2 regions of the Azoarcus olearius genome follow, and region 1 is predicted to be linked to the other one. Evidence: predicted binding sites of a transcription regulator. Region 1 holds the regulator's gene; the other holds the start of a gene.

Region 1 (7,354 bases):
CTTCGCAGTGGTGGCGGACGAGGTGCGCAAGCTCGCCGAGAAGTCGGGCCATTCCGCGAGCGCGATCGACGCCATCACCTCCACGCTGGGCGAGCAGGCCCACGCGCTGGAACAGGCCTTGAACCACGGCCTGCAGGCGCTGGAATCCAGCCGCGACAGCATGGCCGGCACCTCCGCCGCGGTCGGCGCGGCGAGCCAGTCGTCCAGCCGCGCGGCCGAAGAGGTCGAACAGATCAGCCAGGCGGTACGCGAGCAAAGCGCAGCGAGCACGCAGATCGCGCAGCAGGTGGAGCGTATCGCTCAGATGGTGGAAGACAGCCACGGCGCCCTCGGTCGCATGGCGGACACCGCGGACCGGCTGCATCGGCTGGCCGACGAGCTGAAAGGGTCGATCGACAGCTTCCGGCTATAGGTGCAAGGCACCGCCCTGCTGCCGCGGGGCGGCCCCCAGGGGGCGAAGGTGGCGCGTCAGACCACGTAGCCCTGCATGCGGCTTTCGATGATGCGGGGGTTGTCGCCATTGGCGATGCCGACGAGGCCGTCGACGAACATTTCGCGCTGCGCCACCAGCGTGCCGATGTGGGCGAGCAGCTTCTTGGCGATCGGCAGGAAGATGAGGTTGGCGGAACCGACGCCGTAGATGGTGGCGACAAAGGCGACCGCGATGCCGGAGCCGAGCTTGGCGGGGTCGGAGAGGTTCTCCATCACATGGATGAGGCCCATCACCGCGCCCAGGATGCCGACCGTCGGCGCGTAGCCGCCGGCGCTTTCCCAGATTCGCGCACACTGGCGCAACTGCGCCTCCCACGCGCCGATTTCGACCTCCAGCACCTCACGCAGGCGGCCCGGCTCCACGCCATCGACCAGCATCTGCAAGCCCTTGCGCATGAAGGGGTCGGGCAGGCGCGGGATCTGCGCTTCGAGCGCGAGCAGACCCTCCTTGCGCGCGACATGGCTCCAGTTTGTGACCTGCTGGATCAACTGCGCGTGGCTCGTCGCCGGGGTGATGAACACCCACTTCGCCATCCGCATGCCCTCCTTGAAGACGCGCAGCGGGCTTTGCAGCATCACCGCGCCGAGGGTGCCGCCGATGACGATCAGGAAGGCGGTCGGCTGCAGCAGCGAGGCGATATGGCCGCCCTCCATCGCCTGGCCGATGAGGATCGCGGCGACACCGAGGGTGAGTCCGACGAGGCTGATGCTGTCCATGCGGGTTCAGTCCGGTTGGTGCCCGGCCGGAGAGACCGGACCGCCGGGCGGCAGGGCGTGGAAGGGCTCAGGCCTCCGGCGGCCGTTTGGGCGGGCGGCCGCGACGGGCACCGCCGCTGACCGGGGCGCGGGCGCCCATGACGCGGGCGCGCAGACGGGCCACCGCCTGGCTGTGGAGCTGGCACACGCGCGACTCCGTGACGCCCAGCACCTCGCCGATCTCGCGCAGGTTCAGTTCTTCTTCGTAGTACAGCGCCATCACCAGCTTCTCGCGCTCTGGCAGGTCGTCGATCGCGCGGATCAGGTTCGCGCGCATGTCGGCGTCCTCCAGCAGCTCGGCCGGGTTCGACTCGTGCGCGCCGAGGTGGCGGTCGAGGAAGTCCTCGCCCTCGCCATCGGTGAAATCCTCGAAATACACCAGCTGGTGACCGCGCGCGTCCTGCAGCATGCGCTGGTACTCAGGCAGCGGCACGCCGAGCGACTCGGCCAGCTCGGTTTCGCTCGGCGGGCGGCCATGCTGCTGTTCGAGCACGTGGATGGCCGATTCGATGCGCCGCATGTCGCGCCGCAGGCTGCGCGGCAGCCAGTCGTTCTCGCGCAGGCCGTCGAGCATGGCGCCGCGCACCCGCTGCACCGCGTAGGTTTCGAACTGGGCGCCCAGCCCTTCCTCGTAGCGGCCGATGGCGTCGAGCAGGCCCATCATGCCGTTCTGGATCAGATCCTCGACCTCCACGCTCGCCGGCAGCTTCGCCATCAACTGGAAAGCGATGCGCTTGACCAGCGGGGCGTAGGCTACAACGAGGTGATCCTTGTCGAGATTGCCCTCTGCGTCGTACATCCAGGTCGCCTGTATCTTCTTGCGCCGGGGCCGCTCGGGCTCGCCGTCGTCGCTATTGCGGGGAGGCCATTTTCCCGCAGCCCCGCCCCCATTTCCAGCCGGATAAGTGTATGGATGCATGTTCTCATGCTCCCGGGCTACGCGGCACCGCGAGCGCGCCGAGGCGGCGCAGGAAAGCCGCTTCCGCCTCGCGCGGCGAGGACTCCGCCACCGGCGCCTGCAGGCCGGCGGCGATGTCGTCGCGCTCGACTTCACCGACGAAGGCCAGCGGCACGCCGACGTGGCGGCGCACCAGCTTTTCCAGGCTGCCGAAGAACGCGCCGGCCTCGGTGCGGCTGCGCGCGCGGCACACGGCAACGTGCAAGGAACCCGCCCCGGCCGCCGCCAGTTGCTTGATCGCCTGGTAGGCCTCGGTCGCACCGCTCGCGCTGACCTCGGCCACCAGCAGGCGCCGCGGCGCGGCGTGGACGAAGGGCGAAGGGTCGGCCGCCGAAGCAGCGTGGATCAGCACGATGCCGGCGTGGCGGTGCAACACCCGCACCGCTTCCACCAGACAGGCTCGGCGCGCGTCGTCGAGCAGCGGCAGCGCCAGCGCGGCTGCCGCCGCGGGCACCCGGCCCATCAATCCAGGCACCGGCTGCAGCAGGTCGGCAAGCGTCATGCGGCCATCCAGCATCTGCAGCAGATCGCCGCCCGGCGGCAGGCCGAGCGCATCTGCCAGCGAATCTTCACCGGTGGCCTCGTCGAGCAGCAACACGCGTTCGGCCTGGCCGGCGATGCGGTGCGCGGCCCGTACCGCGTTGTAGCTGCGCTGACGGCCGGCGGCATACAGCGCCACCACGGTGGGCGGCGCGCGGCGGAACAGCCGGCGCAGCCCGGCCGCCTGGTCTTCGCGGGCGGGAATCATGATCAGGCTCCCGAACCGGCGGCGAGCATCAGGCCGGCTTCGTCGCCATTCATGCGCCACGGCGATTCGGCCGATTGCTCGCGCAGCGCGCGGTGCAGCAGGTAGGCGCGGTTGGGCAGGTGGAGGTCTTCGGGCACGCGCTGGCCGTTGGTGACGTAGAGCAGGTCGAGCTTGCGGCGCACCGCGACGTCGATCGCCGGCGCGAGCGAGGCCGCCTCATCCACCTTGGAGAAGATCACACCGGCGAGGTCAGGCCCGGCGTAGGCGCGCACCACGTCGTCGAGCGTGTCGCCACGGCAGGTGGCGTTGAGCAGCAGCAGGCGGCGCACTTCGCCGGCGCCGGTGAGCATCGCGGCCTGCTCGGCCACCATGCGGTCACGCTGGCTGACGCCCATGGTGTCGATCAGCACCATGTGCTTGTTGCGCAGTTCGGCCAGGGTCTGGCGCAGGTCGGCGGCGTCGCGCACCGAGAACACCGGCACGCCGAGGATGCGGCCGTAGATGCGCAACTGCTCCTGCGCGCCGATGCGGTAACCGTCGGTGGTGATCAGCGCGAGCTTGCTGGCGCCGTGGCGCACCACGCAACGCGCGGCGAGCTTGGCGGTGGTGGTGGTCTTGCCGACGCCGGTGGGGCCGACCAGCGCGAACACGCCGCCGCGGTCGATCAGGTCGTCGTCGGAAGCGCGGGCGCGCAGCGCGCGGTCGAGCTCGGCGCGCACGGCGGCACGCGCGGCTTGCGGGCTGTCGTCCTCGCCCACGGCTTCGGCCAGCTTGCGCGCGCTCGGCGCGGAGAAGCCGGCTTCGAGCAGTTCGCCCACCATCGCGGCGCGGGCCGGCGCCTGGCGGCGGGTTTCGCCCCACGCAAAACCGGCGAGCTGGCGTTCGATCATGCCGCGGATGCCGCTGAGTTCCGCCATCAGGCGGGCGTTGGTTTCCTGCAGTTCGCGCACGCGGCCGTCGTCGCGCACGGCCGCTTCGGGCGCCACCATGGGCGCTGCAGCCGCGGCAGCGGGGGCCGTAGCCGCCGGCTCTTCCACCGCGCGGCGCGGCGCCGGGGCGCTGCGGGGCTGCGGCTTTTCCTCGCGCAGCATGTAGTCCGCGGTTTCGATGCGCGGCGGGTTGAACGGGCGGATGACCTTGTCGCCCGGCTGGCGCACCGCGGGCGCGGCCGCATTGCGCGGAACGGCGCCGGCCGCGAGGGCGGACAGGCTGACGTGGAAATCGTCGTCGTCGAAGCGCGGAGCGGGACGCGCCGGCGCGCGGGGTTCGACCGGCTCGTCGCGACGGGCCGCCGCCTGCGGGTAGCCGGTCGGCGCGGCCGGCGGGTAGGCCGGCTGGCGCGGCGCAGCGGGCGCGGGACGCGCGCTGCGGGCGGCATTGTGCAAGGCACCGACCGCATCGGCCGGAAGCGCCAGGATCTCGACGCCGCCCTCGACCGCCCGATTGGACAGCACGATGGCATCGGCTCCGAGTTCCTCCTTCAACGCACGCAGGGCTTCGCGGGCGGTGGGGGCAAAGTAGCGCTTGACGTTCATGTCGATTCTCCGGACTACCGCGCTATACGCGCAGCTTTGTCAGGATTATCGCCAGCCGGCCCTACCCGCCATGGGGCGAATAAACCGGCTTTCCCCCGCTTATTCCACTCGCCGCATGCGTCGAGCGGCGCTGGGGGCGGGGGTCAGGCGGCGGCGCCGACCATGGCGGTGACGCGGATCGTGCGCGACTCCGGCACCTCGGCGTTGGAGATGACCTTGAGCGTGGGCACCGCGCGACGCAGGAAGCGCGACAGCAGCATGCGCAGCGGCGCCGGCACCAGCAGCACCGGCGGCAGGCCGATGTCTTCCTGGCGCTGGGCGATCTGCGCGGTCTGGCGCAGCAGGGTGTCGGCCAGCCCGGGTTCGATCGCACCGCCCTCGCCGCTCGCGCTCATTGCCTGCATCAGGATGCGTTCCAGGCTGGGCTCCAGCGCCATCACCTGAACCTCGGCAGTACCCGGGAACAGCCCCTGGATGATTGCGCGGCCGAGCGCCTCGCGGACCTTGCTGGTGAGCTCCACCGGGTCCTGGTTGCGCGGCGCGAACTCGGCGAGCACCTCGATGATGGTGCGCATGTCGCGGATGTTGACGCCTTCGTCCAGCAGATTCTGCAGCACCCGCTGCACCGCGGAGATCGGCAGCAGCTTGGGCACCAGGTCGTCGACCAGCTTGGGCGATTCCTTGCCGATGTGGTCGAGCAGCGCCTGGGTTTCCTGGCGGCCGAGCAGTTCCGCCGCGTGGTTGAGGATGAGGTGGTTGAGATGGGTGGCGACCACGGTGCTGGCATCGACCACCGTGTAGCCCAGCCCGTGGGCCTGCTCGCGACTGCCGGCGTCGATCCAGTAGGCCGGAAGCCCGAAGGCCGGATCCTTGGTTTCGCGTCCGCTCATCGGGCCGGACACGCGGCCGGGGTTGATTGCCAGGTACTGGCCCGGATAGGCCTCGCCGCTGCCGATTTCCACGCCTTTCAGCGCGATCCGGTAGGCATTGGGCTTGAGTTCCAGGTTGTCGCGGATATGGACCGGTGCCGACAGGAAGCCGACCTCCTGCGCGAACTTCTTGCGCAGGCCGCGGATACGCTTGAGCAGCTCGCCATCCTGGCCCTTGTCCACCATCGGGATCAGCCGGTAACCCACTTCCAGCCCGAGCACATCGACCGGCGCGACGTCGTTCCAGCTCGCCTCCTGCGCTTCGGCCTGCGGCGCGGCCGCGGCGGCCTGGGCAGCTGCCGCCTGCGTCTGCGCGACGCTCTCGGGCTCCATCAGCTTGCGGTTGCGTGACCAGGCCAGCCATCCCAACCCGGCGGCGAGCAGCAGGAACACGAAGTTCGGCATGCCGGGAATGAGGCCCAGCACGCCGATGATGCCGGCGGTGAGCGCGAGCACCTGCGGGTTGCTGAAGAGCTGGCCGATGACCAACCCGCCGATGTCGCCCTCGTCACCCACGCGCGACACCACCAAGCCCGCCGCCACCGAGATGATCAGCGCCGGGATCTGCGCCACGAGGCCGTCACCGATGGTCAGCAGCGTGTAGGTGTGGGCGGCGTCACCGGCGGCCATGTTGTGCTGGACCACACCGACGAACAGGCCACCGACGATGTTGATGACCAGGATCAGGATGCCGGCCACCGCATCGCCGCGCACGAACTTGGACGCACCGTCCATCGCGCCGTAGAAGTCGGCTTCCTGCGCGATCTCCTTGCGCCGCGCCTTGGCGGTCTTCTCGTCGATCAGGCCGGCATTGAGGTCGGCGTCGATCGCCATCTGCTTGCCCGGCATCGCATCCAGCGTGAAGCGCGCGCTCACTTCCGCGATCCGCCCGGCGCCCTTGGTGATGACGACGAAGTTGATGATGGTGAGGATGACGAACACCACGATGCCGACCGCGGTGTTGCCGCCCACCAGGAAGTGGCCGAAGGCCTCGATGACCTTGCCGGCCGCATCCGGCCCGCTGTGGCCGTGGAGCAGCACGATCCGGGTGGAGGCGACGTTCAGCGACAGCCGCAGCAGCGTGGTCACAAGCAGCACGGTGGGGAATACCGAGAAGTCCAGCGGCTTCTTCGAGTACATCGCCACCAGCATCACCATCACCGATACCGCAATGTTGAAGGTGAAGAAGACGTCGAGCAGGAACACCGGCAGCGGCAACACCATCATCGACAGGATCATGACGATGAGGATCGGAGCCGACAGCTGGCGCAGGTTGCTGACGGAGAAGAGTTCGCGCAGGTTCAGGGCGTTCATGGTTCAGGCGGCACTCAGGCCTCGTCCGGCGAGCCGGGGTCCATGCCCTCGGGCACCGGCAGTTCGGACGGCGTCGTGGGCGGCAGGCCGCCGCTTTCCATCCAGTGGTTGAGCTGATAGACGTAGGCCATCACTTCGGCCACCGCGGTGTACAGCGCGGCGGGGATGGCCTGTTCGAGTTCGCAGTGGGCGTACAGCGCGCGCGCCAGCGGCGGCGCCTCGAGCAGCGGCACGTCGTTTTCGCGGGCGATCTCGCGGATCTTCATCGCCAGCTCGCCCCGCCCCTTGGCGACCACGACCGGCGCGCCCATGCGCTCGGCGTCGTACTTCAGCGCCACCGAGAAGTGGGTCGGGTTGGTGACCACCACGTCCGCCTTGGGCACCGCAGCCATCATGCGTCCGCGTGCCATTTCGCGCTGCATGGCGCGGATGCGGCCCTTGAGCTGGGGGTCGCCGTCCTGTTCCTTGGCCTCGCGCTTGACCTCTTCCTTGGTCATGCGCAGGCGCTTGTGGTACTGCCACAGCTGGAAGGGCACATCCAGCAGCGCCAGCAGGCCGAGGCTGGCGGTGATCAGCAGCGCGGTGAACACCACGGTTTCGGCGAAGTCCGGCATGCCGACTT
Region 2 (7,354 bases), 1.6 Mb from region 1:
TGCCGGCGGTGCAGGTGAACGTGCGCGCCGGCCACCTGCCGCCGCCGGAGGACAACGGCGTGCGCTACCTCAAGCTGCCGCTGAACCTGCTGTAGGCTCAGCCGGCGGCACGCACGAGCCAGTCGCGCAGCAAGGTGCCCGCGGCGGTGGCGCAGGCCGCGCCGTAGCGTTCGGTGTCGGCCCGCAGCGCGGCCAGCGAAACCCGGGCGTGGGCAAGTTCGCAGGCGTGGCCGATCAGCCAGCGCTCGATGCCGGCAGGGTCGGCCTCGGGATGGAACTGCAAGGCCAGCACTGCCTCGCCAAGCTGGAAGGCCTGGTGCGGCGTGAGCGGCGTGGAGGCCAGCAGCGTGGCACCTTCGGGCAGATCGAAGGTGTCGCCGTGCCAGTGCAGCACCGCCACGCCGGGTGCGCCGAGTGGAGCCAGCACCGAGTCGCGCCCCGCCGCGCTCAGCGTCAGCGCGCTCCAGCCGATCTCCTTGGCCGGACCGGGATACACCCGCGCGCCGGCAGCGGCGGCGATCAGCTGGGCGCCGAGGCAGATGCCGAGCAGCGGCTTGCCGCTTGCCAGCCGGGCGCGGGCGAGTTCGATCTCGTCGGCGACGAAGGGATAGGCCTCGGTCTCATAGACCCCGATCGGGCCGCCGAGGATGACCAGCAGGTCGGCTTCAGCGGCTTCGGCCGCGCCGATGCGGTCGATGCCCGCCTGGCGATAGTCGATGTGGTAGCCGGCCTGATGCAGGACCGGTTCGAACACGCCGAGGTCTTCGAAGGCGACGTGGCGCAACGCGATGCATTTCTTCATGACGCGATTCTCCGCAAGCGAGGGAAGTGCGATGCCGGCGGCAAGTGCACCGCGGGTTGGATTGCCCGCGCGCCGGCGCTGTCCCGATCATGCCACCAGACTTGCCGGCGGGGCATTGACCGCGCGTCGACTTGTCGCCGAAACTGCCTCATCCCCCCCGTTTTACGCAGGATGTCCGCATGTCCACCGCCACCGATGACGCCCCGCCTTCGCCCCGCGAACTCGACCCGCTGATCGACGAACTGCGCGCGAGCATCGCCCATCATCTCGCCACCGGCAGCGCGCGCTCCGCTGACAACGGCCGCCGCGCGCTGGCACGCCTGGGCGCGCTGCTCGACAACGCCGGCCGCACCGCGGCCTGCGGCGGCGGCAACATCGAGCACCAGCCGGCGCTCGCCGACCTGCTCGGCCTGCTGTCGCGTCAGGCGATCGCGCCCTCCCACAGCGACGCCCGCCAGATCGCGCGCAGCCTGGAGGCGCTGAGCCACAGCGCGGACACCGGCATGGGTGCGGCGCTACGCAGCAGCATCGTCCGGCTCGCCGAGGAATGGCGCCTGCGCGAACGCCGCGCGGGCGACCTGGAAACCGGGCTGCGGGAGTAACCCGCGCAGCACACGCGCCAGCGCGTGGGCGGGCACCGGGCGGCCCGCGGAGTTGTAACCGAAGTGCTAAATATTCGCCGAGGGCGGCCGATATGAGGCTCGACGCAATCATGCGAGCCGAGTTTCCCCGCCTTCGATGCGAATCCAGACCAACACCGCCACGTTGTTCTCGCAGCGCCAGTTGACCCAGTCCTCGCAAGGGCTGGCGACCAGCCTGCAGCGGCTGTCGTCCGGCCTGCGCATCAATTCCGCCAAGGATGACGCCGCGGGGCTGGCGATCAGCGAGCGCATGACCGCGCAGATCAAGGGTCTGAACCAGGCGCGGCGCAACGCCAACGACAGCATCTCGCTGCTGATGACCGCCGAAGGCGCGATGGGCAGCGTGTCGGACGCGCTGCAGCGAGTGCGCGAACTCGCCGTGCAGGCGGCCAACGCCACCAACTCCGCCAGCGACAAGGCGGCGCTGCAGCAGGAGGTCAACCAGCTGCTGCAGGGCGTGGACCAGATCGGCACCCATACCCAATTCAACGGCCAGAAGCTGTTCTCGCAGGGCCGCAGCTCCATCGGCGGCGACCCCGACAAGCGTGCGGTGCTCGACAGCCTGCAGGACTGGGCCGGCGCCGCGACCGAACGCATCCGCGACTTCTACGGCCTGCAGGGCGACGGCGCCGACATGGACGTGAACCTGTACGAGGATGCCGCCGGCGGCGTGCTCGCCTCGGTGAGCTACGTGGGCGTGGATGGCCAGGGCCGCTCGCTCAACCTCACGCTCAACATCGACATGGCGGATTTCGTGCCGGCCAATCCGCCCAACGGCGGCTCGGCGCCGATGTACAACGACCGCATCATCACGCACGAGATGGTGCACGCGGTGATGGGCCGCACGATGAACTTCAGCTCGCTGCCGAGCTGGTTCAAGGAAGGCGCGGCGGAATACATCCACGGCGCGGACGAACGCGTGGCCGGCGACCTGCTCGGCGGCGGCACCTACGCCGCCAACCTGACTGCGGTGTCGGGCGCCTTCGCCGCGGACGACGTCTCCGGTTCGCCCGGCTATTCCGCCGGCTACCTGGCGATGCGTTTCATGGACCGCGGCATGGGCGTGAAGGCGGTGATGGCGCGGCTCGCGGCCGGCGACACGCTGGACCAGGCGATCAACAGCGCCAGCGGCGGCACCTATGCCAACGAAGCCGCCTTCAAGGCGGCGGTGAATTCCGCCTTCGCCAGCATCGACACCACCAGCCAGGCCAGTGTCAGCGCCTCGCTCAAGTCCGCCTTCGGCGTCGATCTGTCGAACAGCGATACCGGCGCAATCGGCGGTGCAGACGCCAATGGCGGCAACACCTACACCGCGGCCAGCATCGTCGCCGACAGCGGCAGCTTCTTCGGCTTCAACCTGAAAATGCCGGAAATCGGCGGCGGTGCCGGCCAGAACGAGTTCATCTTCCAGGTGGGTGCCAAGGGCGGCGAGGACATCACCGCGATGATCGGAGCGATGAACATCGGCGCGCTCGGTCTCGCCGGCACCGACCTCACCACCAGCCCGCAGAGCGCGATCCGCGCGGTGGACCGCGCACTCGACTATGTGAACCGGCAGCGCGCGCGCGTCGGCGCACTGCAGTCGCGCATGGAATCCACCATCTCGCGGCTCGAAAACGCGGCCGAGAACGCCAGCGCCTCGCGCTCGCGCATCCGCGACACCGACTTCGCCGCCGAAACCGCCAACCTCACCCGGCAGACCATCCTGCAGAACGCGGGCATTGCGATGACCACCCAGGCCAACGCCATCCCGCAGCTCGCGCTGCAACTGCTCGGCTAACCCGCCGCTATCGGCGCGCCTGCCCGCAGCACGCCCACCACCACGCTGAGGGTGACGAAGGAGGCAACCGTGGTCACCACCAGCGCCGCCGAGCACATCCCATCCTGGCCGTACTTCTGGCCGATGATCGGATAGACCGTCGCCATCGGCGCGCTGGCGAACAGCACCCCGGCCATCTGCAGCACCGGATCGACCGGCGGCAGCAGCCAGAACATTGTCAGCACCGCCAGCGGATGCAGTACCAGCTTGCCGGCGGCGATCAGGCCGAGGTCGGCCACCATGCCGCCCACCTTCTGGCCGACCAGCGCGCCGCCGATCACGAACAGGGCCACCGGCGCCGACGCCAGCGCCAGCATGTCGATCGCCTTCGCCAGCATCAGCGGCGGGCGCAGCCCGAGGAGGGAGGCACCGAAGCCGGCGAGGATGGCGAGCACGATCGGGTTCTTCAGCAGCCGCGCGAAGGTCTGCGCCACCACCCGGCCGAGCTTGGCACCGTTGTCGCCGCTGCTTTCCGCCAGCGCGATCACCAGTGGCAGCAGGATCAGGTTCTCGACGATCAGCGCCAGCGCAAGCCCCACCGCCGCCACCTGGCCGAAAAGCTGCAGCGCCACCGGAAAGCCGATGAAGGCGCTGTTGGACATCGCCATTCCCATGCCGACGATGGCGGCCTTGGGCATGGGCTGGCGGCGCAGCACCCGCATCACCATCACGCCAACGCCGAAGGCGGCGAGCGATCCGATGGCGTAGGCGGCGAGATGGGTCGGGTTCATCACCTCGCCGAAGCTGCGCTGCGACAGCGCCTTGAACAGCACCGCCGGCAGCGCGATGTTGATGACGAAGGCGCCGAGCGCGCGCGTATCCGCCTTGGCGAACAGCCCGCTGCGCACCGCGGCAAAGCCGATTGCGATGACGATGAAGATCGGCCCGGTGATGGCCAGGATGTCGAGCACGACACGCTCCTCGAAAAACAGGCCGCGCCCCGCCCGAAGGCGCGGCGCGGCCCGGAAGCGGCGGCCTGCGCAGTGCGCAGCGCCGCCGCGCGGAAGGAAATCAGAATTCCTCGGTGTCGATCTCGGTCTGCGTCGCAGCGTTGTAGCGCGGGCCGGCAACGGTGGCCTGGTTGATCAGCGCCTCCACCTGCTCGATCAGCCCGGCGCTCAGGCGGACTTCGGCGGCGGCGAGGTTCTCTTCCAGGTGGGCGATGCGGGTGGTACCCGGGATCGGCAGGATGTGCCCGCCCTTGGCCAGCAGCCATGCCAGCGCGAGCTGCGCCGGTGTGCAGCCGGCTTCCGCCGCCAGCGCCTTGTAGCCCTCGAGCAGGCGCAGGTTGGCGATGAAGTTGTCGCCCTGGAAGCGCGGCATCGCGCGGCGGATGTCCTTGGCGTCGAACGCGGCGACGTCGGCCGGCGACGACAGCGCCGCGGCCAGGAAGCCGCGCCCCACCGGGCTGAAGGCAACGAAGCTCACCCCCAGTTCGCGGCAGGCATCGAGCGCCGCGATCTCGGCGTTACGGGTCCACAGCGAATATTCGGTCTGCAGCGCGGCAATCGGGTGCACCGCGTGGGCGCGGCGCAGGGTGTCGGCGGACACTTCCGAGAGGCCGATCGCGCGGATCTTGCCTTCGCGCACCAGGTCGGCGAGCGCGCCCACGCTGTCCTCCACCGGCACCTGCTTGTCCCAGCGGTGCAGATAGTAGAGGTCGATGACGTCGGTGTGCAGGCGGGCGAGCGCCTCTTCGCAGGTGCGCTTGAGGGTTTCGGGGCGGCCGTCGATGACGCGCTTGCCATCCACGCCAGTCATGCCGCACTTGCTCGCCAGCGTGAAGCGCGAGCGATACGGGGAGAGCACGCGGCCGACGAGGGTTTCGTTGGCGCCGAAGCCGTACAGCGCGGCGGTATCGAAATGGGTGACGCCAAGATCGAGCGCCCGCAGCAACACCGCCTCCGCCTGCTCGGGTGACGGCGGGACGCCATAGGCGTGCGAGAGATTCATGCAGCCCAGGCCGATGGCGCCGACCTGGAAGGGGCCGAGAGTGCGGTGGTGCATGGGGGCTCCTGTTATGGACATTCGAACAACAATCAATGTGCCGCAGAGGCTATCGCTGCTGAGCCTTGGCCCCCGCATGCAATCCACATTACAACCACGTCAGTTAGAAGGTCCCTTCCCCTTCAAGGGGAAGGATAGGATGGGGATGGGGTTGGGTTGAGCGCCAAACTGCCTTTAGTGTCGCGCTAACCCCATCCCCACCCCAGCCCTCCCCTTGAAGGGGAGGGAGCAGGTCCGGCCAGCCCGGGAGCCGGTGCCAAGAGCCACCGTCCGTTCGGTCGACGGCACGAAGTGCTTGCCGAAACCCCTGCCGCACCCCGTGAAGGGCCAGAAGCAACGACTCCAGCCCGCGACCCTTCCCACAAAAAAGGAAAGACGACGCCGCCCCGAGAGGAGGGAGGGCGGCGTCGTCCGCAGCGGCTCAACCCGCGTTGAGCTGCTGTTCCAGATCGTGCAGCACCTTGTAGCAGGCGAACACCGAGGCCACGCTGGAGTTCGGCTCGCGGCCTTCGCGGATGGCGGCGAAGAATTCGCGGTCCTGCAGTTCGATGCCGTTCATCGAGACGTCGACCTTGCTGACGTCGATCTTCTCTTCCTTGCCGTTCACCAGATCGTCGTAGCGCGCGATGTAGGTGCCGGTGTCGCCGATGTAGCGGAAGAAGGTGCCGAGGGGGCCGTCGTTGTTGAAGGACAGGCTCAGCGTGCAGATCGCGCCGTTGGCGGCCTTCAGCTGGATGCTCATGTCCATCGCGATGCCCAGGGTCGGATGGATGGGGCCCTGGATGGCGTTGGCCTTCACGATCGGGCTGCCGGCCTGGTAGGCGAACAGGTCCACGGTGTGGGCGGCGTGGTGCCACAGCAGGTGGTCGGTCCAGCTGCGCGGCTGGCCGAGCGCGTTCATGTTGGTGCGGCGGAAGAAGTAGGTCTGCACGTCCATCTGCTGGACGTTGAACTCGCCGGCTTCGATCTTCTTGTGCACCCACTGGTGGCTGGGGTTGAAGCGGCGGGTGTGGCCGACCATCGCCACCAGCCCGGTTTCCTTCTGCAGGCGGGCGACTTCCTCGCCGTCGGAGAGCTTGTCGCACAGCGGGATTTCGACCTGCACGTGCTTGCCGGCCTTCATGCACTGGATGGCCTGGGCAGCGTGCATCTGGGTCGGGGTGCACAGGATCACCGCGTCGACTTCCGGCAGCGCGAGGCTGTCGGCGAGGTCGGTGGTGACGTGGCCGATGCCGTACTTGTCGGCCACTTCCTTCGTCTTTTCCAGGTCGCGGCTGATCAGCGACACCACTTCCACGCCGTCGATGTTCTTGATGCCGTCCAGGTGCTTGATGCCGAAAGCGCCGGCGCCGGCCAGCGCAACCTTGATCGTCTTGCTCATTGAATACCCCCGTTTGTCATGTGTGCGAAGCAGCCCCTGTTGCGGGGCATCGCCTGCGCCGGAGCGACCTCGTCGATTCCGGCCAGGCCGGAACGCCTAGTTGTTTTCCAGGATCAGGTGACCGACCGCGGTATTGGACGCCGGCACGTGGAAGAAGCGGTGCTTCACCGTGGGCGCCGGGCCGCCAGCCACGTCGCTCATCGCGCCGCGCGCGATCAGCCACATCACCAGTTCGATGCCCTCTGAGCCGGCTTCGCGCACGTAGTCGATGTGCGGCATCTGCGCGAGGTCGGCGGGGTCGGCGATCAGGCGGTCGAGGAAGCGGTTGTCCCACTCGGCATTGATCAGCCCGGCGCGCGCGCCCTGCAGCTGGTGGCTCATGCCGCCCGTGCCCCAGATCTGCACCTTGAGGTCGTCGTCATACGATTCCACCGCCTTGCGGATCGCCTGCCCGAGCTGGAAGCAGCGGCGGCCGGACGGCACCGGGTACTGCACCACATTCACCGCGAACGGAATCACCGGGCACGGCCAGGCCTGGGGTTCGCCGCACATCAACGACAGCGGCACCGTCAGGCCGTGGTCGACGTCCATCTTGTTGACGATGGTGAGGTCGAAATCCTGCTGGATCACGCTCTGCGCGATGTGCGAGGCGAGTTCCGGATGGCCGATGACCTTGGGCACCGGACGCGGGCCCCAGCCTTCAT

What was found. Region 1 encodes FliA, which starts transcription of late flagellar genes. Its sites were predicted from a motif close to CTAAAGTTNNNNNNNNNNNNGCCGNTA; they were not measured.
Region 2: dqs_RS13255 (flagellinolysin) is a predicted target of FliA. The motif match lies at 1,471-1,497, and genes of this name have one in related genera.

What each region holds. Positions count from the first base shown of each region.
Region 1 is NZ_CP016210.1:1,268,702-1,276,055, reverse strand. Features, by position in the region: gene dqs_RS06005 (methyl-accepting chemotaxis protein) at 1-412, shown strand, start outside; gene dqs_RS06000 (flagellar motor protein) at 469-1,209, opposite strand; gene dqs_RS05995 (RNA polymerase sigma factor FliA) at 1,277-2,047, opposite strand; gene dqs_RS05990 (MinD/ParA family ATP-binding protein) at 2,172-2,954, opposite strand; gene flhF (flagellar biosynthesis protein FlhF) at 2,957-4,489, opposite strand; gene flhA (flagellar biosynthesis protein FlhA) at 4,633-6,732, opposite strand; gene flhB (flagellar biosynthesis protein FlhB) at 6,747-7,354, opposite strand, start outside.
Region 2 is NZ_CP016210.1:2,895,529-2,902,882, forward strand. Features, by position in the region: gene dqs_RS13240 (MBL fold metallo-hydrolase) at 1-95, shown strand, start outside; gene dqs_RS13245 (glutamine amidotransferase) at 98-802, opposite strand; gene dqs_RS13250 (hypothetical protein) at 982-1,404, shown strand; gene dqs_RS13255 (flagellinolysin) at 1,541-3,223, shown strand; gene dqs_RS13260 (AEC family transporter) at 3,220-4,173, opposite strand; gene dqs_RS13265 (aldo/keto reductase) at 4,274-5,269, opposite strand; gene dqs_RS13270 (Gfo/Idh/MocA family oxidoreductase) at 5,691-6,650, opposite strand; gene dqs_RS13275 (class III extradiol dioxygenase subunit beta) at 6,747-7,354, opposite strand, start outside.